2 linked regions of the Aquibium oceanicum genome follow. Each later gene encodes a partner of the first gene's protein in a complex. Links are inferred from orthologs where the notes say so. Each region holds a gene or a part of one and is shown in the gene's direction. Other genes may lie near its edges.

The links.
Region 2: the proteins of BSQ44_RS19005 (region 1) and tldD are in contact, whole or in part, in a solved structure (PDB 5NJ9), measured with the Escherichia coli proteins. The link is inferred for Aquibium oceanicum from one-to-one orthologs.

What each region holds. Positions count from the first base shown.
Region 1 is NZ_CP018171.1:3,879,055-3,885,424, reverse strand. Bases 1-2,866 are described here. They hold BSQ44_RS19005 (TldD/PmbA family protein), read left to right. Parts: upstream 1-697; coding sequence 698-2,035; downstream 2,036-2,866. Other genes in these bases: BSQ44_RS19000 (3'(2'),5'-bisphosphate nucleotidase CysQ), read left to right, coding at 2,022-2,855; BSQ44_RS19010 (monovalent cation:proton antiporter-2 (CPA2) family protein), read right to left, coding at 1-537. In the rest of the region: BSQ44_RS18995 (DUF4170 domain-containing protein), read left to right, coding at 2,896-3,162; BSQ44_RS18990 (lysophospholipid acyltransferase family protein), read left to right, coding at 3,159-3,953; waaA (lipid IV(A) 3-deoxy-D-manno-octulosonic acid transferase), read left to right, coding at 3,950-5,272; lpxK (tetraacyldisaccharide 4'-kinase), read left to right, coding at 5,276-6,316.
Region 2 is NZ_CP018171.1:1,458,200-1,468,442, reverse strand. Bases 4,563-7,499 are described here. They hold tldD (metalloprotease TldD), read left to right. Parts: upstream 4,563-5,290; coding sequence 5,291-6,709; downstream 6,710-7,499. Other genes in these bases: BSQ44_RS07335 (NAD-dependent deacylase), read left to right, coding at 6,806-7,499; BSQ44_RS07345 (DUF1801 domain-containing protein), read right to left, coding at 4,777-5,205; BSQ44_RS07350 (invasion associated locus B family protein), read left to right, coding at 4,563-4,754. Outside these bases: BSQ44_RS07370 (cytochrome c oxidase assembly protein), read right to left, coding at 1-111; BSQ44_RS26815 (hypothetical protein), read right to left, coding at 119-283; BSQ44_RS07365 (heme o synthase), read right to left, coding at 295-1,224; ctaD (cytochrome c oxidase subunit I), read right to left, coding at 1,310-2,959; coxB (cytochrome c oxidase subunit II), read right to left, coding at 2,997-3,821; more of BSQ44_RS07350, read left to right, coding at 4,239-4,562; more of BSQ44_RS07335, read left to right, coding at 7,500-7,516; BSQ44_RS07330 (FAD-dependent oxidoreductase), read left to right, coding at 7,598-9,274; BSQ44_RS07325 (class I SAM-dependent RNA methyltransferase), read right to left, coding at 9,276-10,243. UniProt on the Escherichia coli protein: Metalloprotease involved in CcdA degradation. Suppresses the inhibitory activity of the carbon storage regulator (CsrA).

The sequences.
Region 1 (6,370 bases):
CTCGGCATTCTCCGCGCCGGGCGAAAGCAGCGGCACCAGCGCGAGCAACGGCACGATCGCCAGATCCTGGAACAGCAGGATCGAAAACGAGGTCTGGCCGTAACGGCGGTTTCGGTCGCCGCTTTCCTCCAGCAATTGCAGGGCGAAGGCGGTGGACGAAAGCGCCAGCGTGAAGCCGATGATCGTCGCGACCTGCCATTCCAGGTTGGTGAGGGTCAGGGCGAGAGCGGTCAACACCGCGCCGGTGAGGACGACCTGTGCGGCGCCGAGGCCGAAAATGTCGCGGCGCATCGACCACAGGCGCGACGGTTTGAGCTCCAGCCCTATGACGAAGAGAAGGAGGACGACCCCGATCTCGCCGAAATCCAACAGTTCCTCGCTGCCGGTTATCAAGGTCGCGACGGGGCCGATTGCAATTCCCGCGGCGAGGTAGCCCAGCACCGTGGCGAGGCCGATGCTCTTGAATGCCGGCGCGGCGACGGCGACTGCACCGAGGAGCAGGAGCACTTCCGTGAATTCGCTCGCTTCGGCAGCCATCGGCGTTTCCCCGCAAAGCCTCGGCCCCATCGGGTACGGCGAGAATGCCGCCCGACGGCCATTGCACATAACCGACCGGAGCCATAGATGGTCCGGTAACGATAAGCCCCTTCCATCGGGAGCAGCGCTCGCCTCCGTGCGAGCCAACCGGAACTATTGCATGTCCTTGAACACAGACAAACTCAACGATGTCGTGGCTTCGCTCGTCGAGGCGGCCAAACGGGCCGGAGCCGACGCATCCGACGCGGTCGCCGTGCTCGGCCGCTCGACCAGCGTCACCGCGCGCCTCGGTAAGGTCGAATCGACGGAAGCCTCGGAGGGAGACAGCATCGCGTTGCGCGTCTTCATCGGCAAGCGCGTCGCGAGTGTTTCGGCCACGATCGACGCGGACGTCGACATGCTGGCCGAACGCGCCGTCGCGATGGCGAAGGTCTCGCCCGAGGATCCCTTCCAGGGTCTCGCCGACGAAAGCCGGCTTGTGAAGGACGTTCCCGACCTCGAGCTGTTCGACCCGACGGAAGTCGCGGCGGAGCGTCTGCGAGAGGATGCGCTCGCGGCCGAGGAGGCGGCGCTCGCGGTGAAGGGCGTCACCAATTCCAGCGGCGCAGGAGCGAACGCCGGCATCGGCGGGCTGGTGCTGGCCACGTCCGCAGGCTTTCTCGGACGCTACGTCGCGTCGCGTTTCTCGCGCTCCGTCAGCGTCATCGCGGGCGAGGGGACCGGCATGGAGCGGGACTACGACTTCTCGTCCCGCCTCTACTTCGACGAACTCGATTCGCCGCGGGAGATCGGCCGCAGGGCCGGCGAGCGGGTCGTGAAGCGTCTCGGCGCCCGCAAGGTCAAGAGCGGCCCGGTCAGCGTGATCTACGATCCGCGCGTTGCGCGCGGCATCGCTGGGCATCTTGCAGGAGCGATCAACGGGGCTTCGGTCGCGCGCAAGACGAGCTTCCTGCGCGACATGATGGGCAAGAAGGTCGCGTCGAGCGGCATCACCGTCACCGACGATCCGCGCCGGCCGCGCGGCCCCGCCTCGAAGCCTTTCGACGGAGAGGGTGTCGGCGGCGAGACGCTGACCATGGTCGAGGAGGGGGTGCTGAGGCACTGGTTCCTGTCGACATCGGTCGCGCGTGAACTCGGCCTGGAAACCAACGGGCGTAGTTCGCGGTCGGGCTCGTCCGTCAATCCGTCTTCCACGAACCTCGCGATCGAACCGGGAACCGCCTCTCCCGACGACATGATCCGTTCGCTCAAACGCGGTTTCTATGTCACTGAAGTGTTCGGGCAGGGCGTCAACATGGTGACCGGCGAGTACAGCCGCGGCGCCTCTGGCTTCTGGATCGAGGATGGCGAACTGGCCTATCCCGTCTCGGAGGTGACGATCGCGTCGAACCTCAAGGACATGTTCCAGAACATGGTTCCAGCCAACGACATCGACCGGCAGTTCGGGACGGCCGCGCCGACGCTCCTCGTCGAAGGGATGACACTTGCAGGAGAGTAACGCCGAAACGCCGACCGCCTCCGCCGACCTGGACCTGATTCGCGAGGCGGCGAGCGAAGCCGCGCGCATCGCCATGACCTTCTTCTGCAAGGCCCCCGAGGTATGGATGAAGGAGGGCAGCTCGCCGGTCAGCGAGGCGGACTACGCGGTAGACCGCTTCCTGCGCGAGGAACTGACGAGCGCGAGGCCCGGCTACGGCTGGCTCTCCGAGGAGACCGCCGACTCCCCTGAAAGGCTTGGAGCGAAGCGGACCTTCGTGGTGGATCCCATCGATGGAACGCGCGCCTTTCTCGATCGCCGCAAGACGTGGTGCGTCAGCATCGCCGTCGTGGAGGATGGAGTGCCGATCGCCGGCGTGCTCGACTGCCCGGCCCTGGAGGAAATCTACTGGGCCGCGCAGACGGGCCCCGCGTACCAGAACGGGAGCACCATTTCGGTGCGCGAGAGCCTCGAAAGGCCCGAGGTCGGCGGACCCAAGAGCATCTTCAACATGCTGCCGGACGGTTTGCGTGACCGGGTCGCCACTACGTCCTACATACCCTCTCTGGCCTACCGGATCGCGCTCCTGGCGCGCGGCAGCCTCGATGCCGCCCTCGTGAAGCCCAATTCTCATGATTGGGATCTCGCCGCCGCCGATCTCATCCTGCGGCAGGCCGGCGGTAGGGTCGTCGATGAGTTCGGCCGCAACCTGACCTATGCGGGTGCCGAGGTGAAACACGACATGCTGGTCGCCGGTAGCGATCCCCTGCTTTCGGAGATACTGGAGGCGCTCGCGTCGCGAGACGGGAGGCCGGTTTCCAACGCCCCGGGAATGATCTAATCAGTTCCGGTTTTTCAACTTCCTACGTGCGGGAAAAAGAATGACAGAAAAAGCTGACGACAAGCAGCTCCTGCATCTGGTGTTCGGTGGCGAACTGACCTCCCTGACGGGGACCCAGTTCCGCAATCTCGACGAGGTCGACATCGTCGGGATCTATCCGGACTACAAGACGGCCGAAGCCGCCTGGCGCACCAAAGCGCAGGAAACGGTGGACAACGCCCACATGCGCTACTTCATCGTTCACCTGCACAGGCTTCTCGATCCGGAAGCCGCGGGAGCCAGCCTCTCGTCGGGCAAGGCTCGATGACCGACGGACGCCCCATCGCCTCCGCTCCCGACATGGGCGGAGTGGCGAAGCCGAAAGCCAGACCAAGGCTTTCCAAGACCATCTGGCGGTCCATCCGCGCGCCGCTCGCCGAATCGCGATTCGCGGCCGACGTCATCGCCTGGGCGCTGGCGCTCGGCGTGCGCTTCGTCTTCTGGACCAACCGCAGACACCCTGACTCCGACGACATCAACCAAATCTACGAGAAACACACGCCGGGCATAGCCGTGTTCTGGCACGGCCAGCATGTCCTGGCACCATGCCTGAAGCCGCGCCGGCTCAGGATGTCGGCGCTGTTCTCGCGCAGCCGCGACGCCGAACTCAATGCGCGCGTCGCCGAGCGGTTCGGCTTCACCATCATCCGCGGTTCCGGCGGACGCGATGCCTCGCGCAGCCGCGAAAAGGGCGGAGCGCGCGCGCTCATCGCGCTGAAGAAGGCCATCGATTCGGGATCGTCGGTCGCCATGATCGCCGACATCCCGCACGGAACACCGCGCGAGGCTGGATTGGGCGTGGTGATGTTGGCGCGTTTCTCGGGGCGCCCGATCGTGCCGCTCGCGCTCGCCACCAGCCGCCGCAAGGTTCTCGAGAAGACGTGGGACAAGACGACCCTCAACCTGCCGTTCGGCTGGAAGGCGATGGTCGCGGGAGAACCGGTCCACGTGCCGGCGAACGCCACCGACGAGGAATTGGAGCAGAAGCGACGCGAGGTGACGGCGAGCCTGAATGCCGCGACCGAGAAGGCCTACAGGCTGGTCGACAGCAAGCCATGAGCGAACGATGGGCGCGAGCCATGCTCACGGCGTACCGCCTCGCAGGTGCGGCCGCCTATCCGCTGGTCGGCGGTTACATCGCCTGGCGCACCACCAAGGGCAAGGAAGAGCGGACGCGGCGGCGCGAACGCTACGGCATCTCCAAGGTCGCGCGGCCGCCCGGACCGGTCGTGTGGGTGCATGCCGCGAGCGTCGGGGAATCGAACGCGGTCATCCCGCTGGTGCGTCGCATCGCCGGCTTCGGCATCAACGTCGTATTCACCACGGGAACGGTGACCTCGGCGCACCTCGTGCGTGAGCGGTTCGGCGACAAGGTCCTGCACCAGTACGTGCCGCTCGACCTGAAGCCCGCGGTGAGCCGCTTTCTCGACCACTGGAAGCCCGATCTGGCGATCATCGCCGAATCCGAGATCTGGCCGATGACCATCCTGGAACTCGGCACCCGGCGGGTGCCCCAGGTGCTGGTGAACGGCAGGCTCTCTGACCGGTCCTTCGCCGCCTGGAAGAAGCGTTCTTTCATCGCCGAAGCGCTGTTCGAAAACCTTTCCCACGTCGTGGCGCAGTCGGAACTCGACGGCGAGCGATTCCGAGCTCTGGGCGCCCGGCCGGTCTCGGTGTCGGGCAACCTAAAGGTGGATACCGACCCGCCCGTCGTGGAGGAGGACGCCCTGCGACGCATGCGGTCCGAGATCGGCGGCCGTCCGGTATGGGCCGCGATCTCGACGCACCAGGGCGAGGAGGTGATCGCGGCTGACGTGCACGAACTGGTCAAGAAGCGTCATCCGGAACTCCTTACCATCATCGTTCCGCGGCATCCCGATCGCGCCGACGCGCTTGCGGCCTCGTTCTTCGCCAGGGGGCTGAAGACGGTCCGCCGCAGTCTCGGCGACCGGGTCACGTCCGACACCGACATCCTCCTGGGGGACACGATCGGCGAAATGGGGCTGTATCTCCGGCTCACAGAAATCGCCTTCGTCGGGCGTTCGATGACCTCCGAAGGCGGGCAGAACCCTCTCGAACCGGCGATGCTGGAAACGGCGGTCCTGTCGGGCCGCAACGTCCAGAATTTCCGGGATTCCTACCAGAAGCTGATCGAGCGTGGCGGAGCGAGGCTCGTGGGCGATCGCGACATGTTGGCGGGCGCGGTCAACTTCCTGCTCGGCAACGAGGCCAAACGGCGCCAGATGATGCATGCCGGCGTCGAGACCGTGAACGAGATGCGCGGTGCGCTGCCGGCCACCCTCAAGGCGCTGGAACCATACATCTATCCGCTGATCGTCAAGGCGCGTCTCGAAGACGGCGGAAGAAAGAACCGATAGGCCATGACCGGGGAAGCGCCTCCGTTCTGGTGGGAAGAGCCGGACTGGCGTGCAATGGCGCTGTCGCCGGTGTCGGGCGTCTATGGACTGGTCGCGGCACGCAGGATGATCTCGGCGCGACGCCACAAGCTGCCAGTGCCGGTCCTGTGCGTCGGCAATTTCACCGTCGGCGGCGCAGGCAAGACACCGGCCGTCATCACGCTGACGGACGCCGCGCGCAAGGCCGGGCGCCACCCCGGCATCCTGTCGCGCGGCTATGGCGGCAGCCTGTCGCGGCCGCACATCGTCGATCCCGGGCACGACAGCGCCCGTCATGTCGGCGACGAGCCGATACTGCTTGCCGCGCATGCACCGGTGGCGGTAACGCCCGACCGCGCCGCGGGTGCCCGCCTGCTGATGAACGCCGGCTGCGATTTCCTGCTGATGGATGACGGCTTCCAGAGCGCACGGCTGCAGTTCGACTACGCGCTCCTCGTGGTCGACGCGCGGCGCGGCCTCGGCAACGGCTTCAGCATCCCCGCCGGACCGATGCGCGCGCCGTTGCTGAGCCAGCTGCGATTCGCCAACGCGGTGCTGGCGATCGGCGAGGGTGACGGCGCCGGGGCGGTGGTACGCCAGGCGGCGCGCGCCGGCCGCTCCGTCTACGGTGCCTCGATCAAGCCGCGCGGGCAGGATCGTCTTTCAGGCAAGCGGCTGTTCGCTTTCGCCGGCATAGGCGATCCGGACAAGTTCTTCGAGACACTCAGGCGTAGCGGCGGCGATCTCGTCGCGACGCGCGGTTTCGCCGACCATCATTCCTTTTCCGAGACCGACATCGCCGAACTCGAAAGTGAAGCGGACACGGGCGGGCTTCAACTGGTGACGACGGCCAAGGACGCCGTTCGGCTACGCGGCGGATCGCCCGCTGCGAAGGCATTAGCGAAACGTACGTTCGTCTTGGAGATCGACCTTGCCTTCGACGATCCGCGCGTGCCGGTAAAGATCATCGACCACACGCTCGACGCTTTCGCGCGCCGCCAGCACGGCGTTTCCCGCACCACCTGAGACCTGCGAGACAAAGCTTCCGACCCCGGCGTAGGCGTCATACCAGAACGCTCG
Region 2 (10,243 bases), 2.4 Mb from region 1 along the record:
GGCGAAGGAGACACCGACCATGCCGGCGAAGGTCGCCAGGCAGGCACCGGCCACGATCAGGTTCGACCGCGTCCTCAGCCTTTCGTTGCCGCTCTTCATCGCGTCCGCCATCGCCGCCTCACAGCGCCCTTTGGAGGATTGCAGGGCCGAACTTGGCGATCGTCGCGATGTAGAAAATGATCACCAGCGCGGCGAGCCCGAGCCCGATCGCGATCGAACGGGCGCGACGCGCCTTGCGCTGCTTCTCGGTGAGCGTGATGCCCTCGTTCTCTTTTTCGGCCAAGACCATCATCCTCATGCCACCAGCGCGCGGGCGACGACCGCATCGATCAGATAGGCCGCGAAGATGGCGAACAGGTAGACGATCGAATATCCGAACAGCGCCTTGGCCGGCTTCATGACCCGGTCTTCGTCGCGCTGGTTGAGCACGCCCCAGGCGTACCAAACGAAGCCCACGCCGAGCGCGGATGCGCAGACGCCGTAGGCCGCGCTCGAGAAGCCGAACACCCACGGCGCCACGCCGACGGCGGCGACCACCAGCGAATAGGCGAAGATCTGCCGGCGAGTCGATGCTTCGCCGGCGACGTTCGGCATCATGGGAATGCCGGCGCGGCCGTATTCGCCCGACTTGAAGAGCGCCAGCGCCCAGAAATGCGGCGGCGTCCACAGGAAAATGATCAGGAACAGGATTACGCTCTCCAGGCCGACGGAACCGGTCGCCGCAGCCCAGCCGATCATGGGCGGAAAGGCGCCGGCGGCGCCGCCGATGACGATGTTCTGGGGCGTCGAGCGCTTCAGCCACATGGTGTAGACGACGGCGTAGAAGAAGATGGTGAAGGCGAGCAGCGAGCCTGCGAGCCAGTTCACCAGGACACCGAGGGTCATTACCGACAGCGCCGAGAGCACCAGGCCGAAGGCCAGCGCCTCGCCGCCAAGGACCCGGCCGGACGGGACAGGACGGCTCGCGGTGCGTGACATCACCGCGTCGATGTCGGCGTCGTACCACATGTTGAGCGCGCCGGACGCGCCCGCGCCGACGGCGATGGATAGGATGGCGATGAGCGCAATCAAGGGGTTCAGCGCGACGGGTGCCGCGAGCAACCCCACGACGGCCGTGAACACCACGAGCGCCATCACGCGCGGCTTCAGAAGCGCGAAATAGTCACCGGGCGTCGCCTCCGAGAGATGGACGCCGTCTTCCAAGCGGCTGTCTAGTCCGGCCATTGCCATTTCAAACGTTTCCAGTCTTCGTTCTTCTTGTTAATGCGAAGCCGCCGTCGTCGCGGCGGCTTCGATGTCGATGCGCAGCCTACTTGATCTTCGGCAGCTGTTCCCACTGGTGGTGGGGCGGCGGCGACGAGAGCTGCCATTCCAGGGTCGTCGCACCTTCGCCCCAGGGATTGGCGCCGGCCTCGCGCTTCTTCGAGAAGGCCTCGAAGACGCCGTAGAGGAAGATCAGCACGCCGATCGCCGAGAGGTAGGACCCGTAGGACGACACCATGTTCCATCCGGCGAACGCATCCGGATAGTCGATGTAACGGCGCGGCATGCCGGCAAGACCCAGGAAGTGCTGCGGGAAGAAGACGAGATTGACGCCGATGAAAGTGACCCAAAAGTGGGTGCGCGCGATCAGCGGCGAGTACATGTAGCCGGTCATCTTCGGGAACCAGTAGTACCAGGCCGCGAAGATGGCGAACACGGCACCGAGCGACAGCACGTAGTGGAAGTGCGCGACAACGTAGTAGGTGTCGTGGAGCGCCCGGTCGAGGCCCGCATTGGCGAGTTGGACGCCCGTCACGCCGCCGACCGTGAACAGGAAGATGAACCCGATCGCCCACAGCATCGGCGTGCGCATCGAGATCGATCCGCCCCACATGGTTGCTATCCACGAGAAGATCTTCACGCCCGTCGGCACCGCGATAACCATCGTGGCGAAGACGAAGTAGCGCTGCGTGTCGAGCGAAAGACCGGTCGTGTACATGTGGTGCGCCCACACGACGAAGCCGACGACGCCGATCGCGACCATCGCATAGGCCATGCCGAGATAGCCGAAGATCGGCTTCCTGGAGAAGGTCGAGACGATGTGGCTGACGATGCCGAAGCCCGGCAGGATCAGGATGTAGACCTCGGGGTGGCCGAAGAACCAGAACAGATGCTGGAACAGGATCGGGTCACCACCGGCTTCCGGCGCGAAGAATGCCGTGCCGAAATTGCGGTCGGTCAGTAGCATGGTGATGGCGCCCGCCAGGACCGGCAGCGACAGAAGCAGCAGGAAGGCGGTGATCAGCACCGACCAGGCAAACAGCGGCATCTTGTGCAGCGTCATGCCCGGAGCGCGCATGTTGAAAATCGTGGTGATGAAGTTGATCGCGCCGAGGATCGAGGACGCACCGGCGATGTGGAGCGACAGGATGGCGAAATCCATCGCAGGACCCGGTTGGCCCGACGTCGAGAGCGGCGGGTAGATGGTCCAGCCGCCGCCGACGCCGTGGGCGCCGGGAGCGCTCGGCATGAAGGCCGACATCAGAAGCAGGATGAAGGCCGGCGGCAGAAGCCAGAAGGAGATGTTGTTCATGCGCGGGAACGCCATGTCCGGCGCGCCGATCATGATCGGCACCATCCAGTTGGCGAAGCCGCCGATCAGCGCCGGCATGACCATGAAGAAGATCATGACCAGCCCGTGTGCCGTCGTGAAGGCGTTGTACATGGACTTTCCGGCATCGACGGCGGCGTCGCCCTCGACGCCGTAGACCATGCCCGCCAGGCCATGGAAGATCTGGATGCCGGGCTCGGCGAGTTCCCACCGCATGACGACCGAGAGCGCGCCGCCGATGATGCCGGCGCAGATCGCGAAGATCAGATAGAGGGTTCCGATATCCTTATGGTTGGTCGAGTAGACCCACCGCGTCCAGCCATACGGCTTGTGCTCGTGGTGGTCGTGAGCTGCAGCGCCTGCCATCTTCACCGCTCCATTGTCATTCTGTCAGGGCCCGGGATCAGTCGCCGGCGGCCGCTAGCTTCGTCTTCGATTCGATCTGGGCCATGAGGGCCCGGTTGGCACCGGGGAGGTCCTCCCGCGCGGCAATCAGCCAGGAATCATACTGCTCGCGGCTCACGACCCTTATGCCGATCGGCATGAAGGCATGGTCCTTGCCGCAGAGTTCCGAGCACTGGCCATAATAGAGCCCTTCCTTGGTCGCCTTGAACCAGGTCTCGTTGATGCGGCCGGGGACCGCGTCGACCTTGATGCCGAAGGACGGCATGGCGAATGCGTGCAGCACGTCGCTGGCCGTCACGAGGACGCGCACGGTCGTATCGACCGGGACCACGACCTCGTTGTCGACGGCCAGGAGCCGCGGATAGCCGACGAGGTCCTCCTTGCCGAGTTCGGCGCGAGCGCCATCCTGCAGCAGAGCGGCATTGAAATTGAAAGGCTCTTCGAGCTGATACTCGTAGTCCCAGTTCCACTGGTTGCCGATCGCCTTGATCGTGAGTTCCGGCTCCTCAGGCGGCGTATACTGCGCCGTGAGCAGCTGGAACGAGGGAATGGCCAGGAACAGCAGGATCACCACAGGACCGACCGTCCAGATCACCTCGATGACCGTATGATGGCTGGTGCGGGACGGCACCGGGTTGGCGCTGGCGCGGTAGCGGAAGATCACCCAGGCCAGGAGCAGGAGCACAAGGAGCGTGATCGGCGTGATGAACCACAGCGTGTACTGCTCGAACCAGCGGATCTCTTCCATGATCGGCGTGGCCGCCGGATTCATGGTCGTCTGCCAGTCGACGGGGTTGGCCACCGCGGCTGTCGCCGCCGCCATAAGCGCAATCGTGCCGGACACCAGCGTCAGGAACTTTCTCGTCACGCTCGATTTCTCCTCGATCGCCGCGGTCGGAAGGGCCGCCGCGCACATTTCCCAGCCGGGCTGGAAAGGCCCGGCATGACTCGCGCCGTTAAAACCATACTCTCTCGCGGACCGCAACAAAACGCCCGCTGCCATCCGTGCGGCATTTTTGCGCCAGATCAAATCGGCACCCCGTCCGTGGTGGCAGATTGGGGCGCCGGTGCGCTGCGAATAGCAGACAAAGAGGCGAGCGCGCGCGGCGAATCGCCCCCGCGTCGCAATTCGGGCAAATTCCCCGCACAGTAGGGCACGAGTAATCCGCGATGCCGATGTGTGCGCTTGGTCCGGCGCGTGCCGCGCGGTACATTCCACCTGATTCGCCACGGAGCGCAGATGAGCATCCTTCCCGCACGGACTTTTCTCACCGGCCTCGGCGCCGTTGCTTTCGCAATCGCGACTTTGCCAGCCGGCGCGCAGCAGACCAGCCCCGCCCGCTCCACGCACGGTGCCTGGTCGATCATCTGCGACATACCGGCGGGCGCCACCGGCGAACAATGTGTGATGATGCAGAACGTGGTGGCGGAGGACAGGCCGGAGGTGGGTCTCTCGGTCGTGGTGCTGAAGACCGCCGACAACAAGGCCGAGATCCTGCGCGTGCTGGCGCCGCTCGGCGTGCTGTTGCCGAACGGGCTGGGCCTCAACGTCGACGGCAAGGACATCGGCCGCGCCTATTTCGTCCGCTGCTTCCAGGACGGCTGCTATGCCGAGGTGATTCTCGAAGAGCCGCTACTGGAGACGCTGAAGACCGGCACCTCGGCAACCTTCATCGTCTTCCAGACACCCGAGGAAGGCATCGGCATCCCCGTGGACCTGAAGGGCTTCGGCGAAGGATTCGCCGCGCTGCCTTGAGGCGGCGGCCTTTCGGGCACGATTACTCGCGCACTGCGTAGCGCTCGCGCATGAGATCCACCGACCTGCGCACGAGTTCTTCCAGCACCTCTTCGTCCACGTCGGTCAGCCGCTTCAGGTAGAGGCACGACTTGCTCGTGGTGAAGCGGCCGAGGCGGCCCATCAGGTCCGGCCATCCTTCGAACCCCGGCATGACGTAGATGGTCATCGCCGCCTTGCGCGGCGCGAAGCCGGTCAGGAACCAGAAGCCCCTCTGGCCGCCCGGGTGCCTGTAGTGATACTCGCCGAACCCCACCATCGATACGCCCCACATGCGCGCCGCCTCGCTACTCGCGCGTTCCAGTATCGGCACCAGGCGCGCGGCCTCGTCGCGGCGACGGTCGTCCGCGATTGCGGCCACGAAGTCCGCAACGCTGGCATCCGTCGGCAAAGTCTTTTGCGTGTAAGCCATCGCCAAATGCCTCCCGGGGTGTGGGAATGATCCCGACCTTCGCCTATCTAGCAGGAAAGCGAACCAAGTCCGATCGGGAACCCGCATGACCCAGAGCCTGCTTGAGAAATTCGACGTCTCCGAAGAGACCGTCCGCCGAATCGTCTCCGACGCTATCTCGGGCGCCGACGATGGCGAACTGTTCCTCGAATACTCCGAAGGGGAGGCGCTCGTCTTCGACAACGGACGGCTTAAGACGGCGAACTTCAACACCGACCAGGGGTTCGGGCTGCGCGCCGTCGCTGGGGAAGCGACGGGCTTCGCCCATGCGAGCGAACTCTCGCAGGCGGCGCTGCTGCGCGCCTCCGACGCGGTATCGACAGTCAAGGCCGGGTATTCAGGCTCGCTCGCCGCGGCGCCGACCGGCACGAACCGCCGGCTCTACGACGACGTCAACCCGATCGCGGCGCCCGGTTTCGCCGAGAAGGCGAAGCTTCTGCAGGAGATCGACGGCTGGGTGCGCGCCAAGGACCCGCGCGTGCGCCAGGTGACGGCCTCGCTTGCGGCCTCGTGGCAGCAGGTGGAGATCCTGCGTGCCGACGGGCATCTGGTGCGCGACATCCGCCCACTGGTGCGCATGAACGTGTCGGTGGTGGTCGGAGACGGCGACCGCCAGGAGAGCGGCTCCTACGGCATGGGCGGCCGCAAGGGCTTTGGGGAGTTCGTCGCCGAGGAATCCTGGAAGCATGCGGCTGACGAGGCACTGCGCCAGGCGCTGGTGAACCTCGAGGCTGTCCCGGCGCCCGCCGGCACCTTCGACATCGTTCTTTCCTCCGGATGGCCGGGCGTGATGCTGCACGAAGCGGTCGGCCACGGGCTCGAAGGCGACTTCAACCGCAAGAAGACCTCGGCCTTCTCCGGCCTCATGGGGCAGCAGGTGGCGGCCAGAGGCGTCACCGTGGTCGACGACGGCACGATCGCCGAGCGGCGCGGCTCGCTGACGATCGACGACGAGGGCACGCCCTCGGCGCGCAACGTGCTCATCGAGGACGGCAAGCTCGTCGGCTACATGCAGGACCGCCAGAACGCGCGCCTGATGGGGGTTGCCGCCACCGGCAACGGACGGCGCGAGGGCTATGCCCACCAACCGATGCCGCGCATGACCAACACCTTCATGACCGCCGGCGACAAGACGCCCGAGGAGATCATCGCCTCAGTGAAGAAGGGCATTTATGCCGTCTCCTTCGGCGGCGGACAGGTGGACATCACCAGCGGCAAGTTCGTGTTCGGCTGCACCGAGGCCTACATGATCGAGGACGGCAAGGTAACCCAGCCGATCAAGGGCGCCATGTTGATCGGCAACGGCCCCGACGCCATGCACCGCGTCTCCATGATCGGCAACGACATGAAGCTCGACACCGGCATCGGAATGTGCGGCAAGGCCGGCCAGGGCGTGCCCGTCGGCGTCGGCCAGCCGCATCTCAGGATGGACCGGATGACGGTGGGCGGCACGCAGGCGGTGTGAGGGCTCAGAGCTAGGAAGCGTTCGTCCGCGGCAGCAGGGCTTTGCACATCAAACGGGAACTTCCATTGCATCGCTGACGGCCATAGGTAGTGCGGCATGAACCCCCCCTCCTCCATCGTCATCCTCACCGGAGCCGGCGTATCGGCGGAATCGGGGGTGGACACGTTTCGCGACAAGGGTGGCATCTGGTCGAAGGTCGACTATCGAGACGTTGCGACCCCCGAAGGATTTGCGCGCGATCCGGCGCTCGTGCACGACTTCTACAATGCCCGGCGGCGCGGGATGGCCGGGGTGGAGCCGAACGCGGCGCACGCCGCGCTGGCGCGGCTGGAGCGCAAGTTCGACGGCGATTTCCTGCTGGTGACCCAGAACATCGACGACCTGCACGAGCGCGCCGGGTCCTCGAAGCTGATCCACATGCACGGCGAACTGGGCAAGGCGCTGTGCGCCAATTGCAGCAACCGGCACGCCTGGGCCGCAGACATGGCGACCGACACGCTATGCCCGGCCTGCGGGTCGACGGGATACATGCGGCCCGACGTCGTGTGGTTCGGCGAGATGCCGTACCACATGGAGCACATCCAGGCGGCGCTCGAGGCCTGCGATTTGTTCGTCTCGATCGGCACCAGCGGTAACGTCTATCCCGCCGCCGGCTTCGTGCAGGAGGCGCAGCGTGCGGGCGCCCACACGGTGGAGCTCAATCTCGAACCGTCGGAGGGGTTTTCCCTGTTCACTGAAGCAGAGCACGGTAAGGCGACCGAGATCGTTCCCAAGTATGTTGAGCGGCTGCTCGGCGCTCGGGGCTAGACGCCGAATACGTGACGGCCCTCCTCCCTGGCTTGGCACCGGCGGTCTTGCGCGATATCCCGGCGAAGGGAGGCACTGCGGATGAACGAGCAGGAGGTTGACGTCCTCATCGCGGGCGGCGGTCCCTTCGGGCTGATGCTGGCGAACGAACTGGGGCGGCGCGGGGTGACGGCGGCGCTGTTCGACGCCAAGCCCTCGACCGCTTTCAATCCGCAGGCGAACGCCACGCAAGCGCGCACGATGGAGCACTATCGCCGCCTCGGCTTCGCCGACGAGATTAGGCGGCTCGGCCTGCCGCCGGACTACCCGACCGACATCGCCTATTTCACCCGCTACGCTGGCCACGAACTGGCGCGCTTCAAGCTGCCGTCGGCAAAAGACGCGCACAGGACCACCGCCAGCAATGCCGGGTCGTGGAACGCGGCGGAGCCGCCGCACCGGGTCTCGCAAAAGTACGTAGAGCGCGTGCTGCGCAGCCACGCCGAGGCGCTTCCCGGCATCGAGGTCCGTTTCGACTGGCGCCTGACCCGGTTCGAGGACGAGGGCGAGCGGGTACGCGCCTGGGTGGAGCGCAACGATGGATCGGAGGCGCGGGAGATCGTCGCGCGGTATCTGGTCGGAGGCGACGGGCCGCGCAGCTCGGTGCGGCGCGGGCTCGGTATCACCTATGGCGGCGAGACCGGCGTGCGGCGCCACTTCTTCGGCGGGCGCATGTTCGCGATCTACCTGCGCTGTCCGCAGTTCTACGCAGTGGTGCCGCATGCGCCGGCCTGGATGAACTGCACCTTCAACGAGGACCGACGCGCCTTCATGGCAGCGGTGGATGGCCGCGGGGAGTTCGCCTTCCACACGCAGTTGCGCGACGGCGAGGACGAGGAGGCGATCACCGACGACGATGCGCGGCGCATGTTCCAGACCGCCGTCGGCGTGCTGGTGGACTGCGAGATCCTGTCGAAGACCGGCTGGACGGCCGGCCACGCGCTGGTCGCCGACCGGTTTTGTGAGGGGCGCGTAATCATCGGCGGAGATGCCGCGCATCTCTTCACGCCCGCCGGCGGGCTCGGCTACAACACGGCCATCGAGGATGCGGTCAATCTCGGCTGGAAGCTCGCCGCCGCGCTGAAGGGCGTCGCTGGCCCCGCGCTGCTCGCCAGCTACGCGACCGAGCGCCGCGCGGTAGCGGTGCGCAACACGCGCTTTGCACGCGCCTTCGCCGATTCGCTCGGCAACTACGTGCCTGCCCCCGAGATCGAGGACGAGACAGAGGCGGGCGAGGTGGCGCGCCGCGAGGCCGGCGCCTATCTGGAAGCGCACGGGCGCAGGGAGTTCAACATTCCCGGCATCACCTTCGGCGCGCGCTACGACGGCTCGCCGGCGATCCTCTCCGACGGAGCGACGCCGCCGGAGGACCTCGTCAACGAATACAGACCCTCAGCGGTGCCCGGAGGACGCCCTCCGCACTACTGGCTGGCGCCGGGCAAATCGCTTTACGATGTCTTCGGCTTCGAATGGACGCTGTTGCGCCTGGGCAGCAATCCGCCCGATGCTGAAGGCTTTATCAGCGAAGCCGCGCGCATCGGGATCGATCTCGCGGTGGTGCGCATCTCCGACGAAGCGGTCGCGGCGCTCTACGAGCGGCCGCTGGTGCTGATCCGACCGGACCAGATCGTCGCCTGGCGCGGCGCGGACGACGGGGATGCGGAGGCGGTTTTCGCGCGCCTTCTCGGGCGCGACTTCGTGGTTGCCGAGCGCGCCTGACTCAGCGGCGCTTCCTCGGCTTCTCCAGCAAGGCGACTGCTTCGACATGGGCCGACCAGAGGAACTGGTCGATGGGCACGATGCGTTGCAGCCGGTATCCGCCGTCGATCAGGATTTTCAGGTCGCGCGCCAGCGTCAGCGGATTGCAGGAGACGGCGGCGAGCTTCGGCACGTCGCTGCGCGCCAGCTGCTTCGCCTGATCCTCGGCGCCGGCGCGCGGCGGGTCGAAGACGACGCCGCCGAAGGCGTTCAGTTCCTTGAAGGTCAGCGGACGGCGGAAGAGTTCGCGCTTCTCGGTGGTGACGCGCTTCAGCCCCGTCGCCTGGCGGAAGGCACGGTCGAGCGCGCCGAGCGCGGCCTCGTCCGTCTCCACGGCATGCACTTCGGCATGACGGGCAAGCCGCAGCGCAAAGGCGCCGGCGCCCGAAAACAGATCGGCCACCTTCTTTCCCTTGGCGAGGTGCGGCACGACCAGCGCGGCCATCGCGTCCTCTGCGGCGGCCACAGCCTGAAGGAAGCCGCCCGACGGCGGCTCGATCGCCAACTCGCCCGCCATGACGGCCGGCTTGCGCGGCTCCACCACGATCTCGCCGTCGACCGACAGCCGCGCGAACCCGGCCTTCAGGACAAAACGGGCTGCGGCATGACGCGCCTCCTCCGACAGGGTGCCCTGGTCGGAGGAGGCGATGTCAAGGCCGGAGGCCGTCGCGGTGACAAGCAGCCGGAACGGAGAACTCGTCATGGCGACGATGGAAGCGAGCTTGCGCAGTTCCGGCAGCGCCTCGACGATCTGGGGCAGGAGGATCGGGCATTCCGCGATGTCGACCACGCTGTTCGACTGCGCCTCGTTGTAGCCCAGCAGCAGGCCGCTCTCCGTATGGCGGGCGGTGAAGGCGGCGCGGCGGCGGCTTTCAGGCGCGCAGGCGACGAGATCGTCGACCGGCACCTCGATGCCGCGCGATTTCAGCG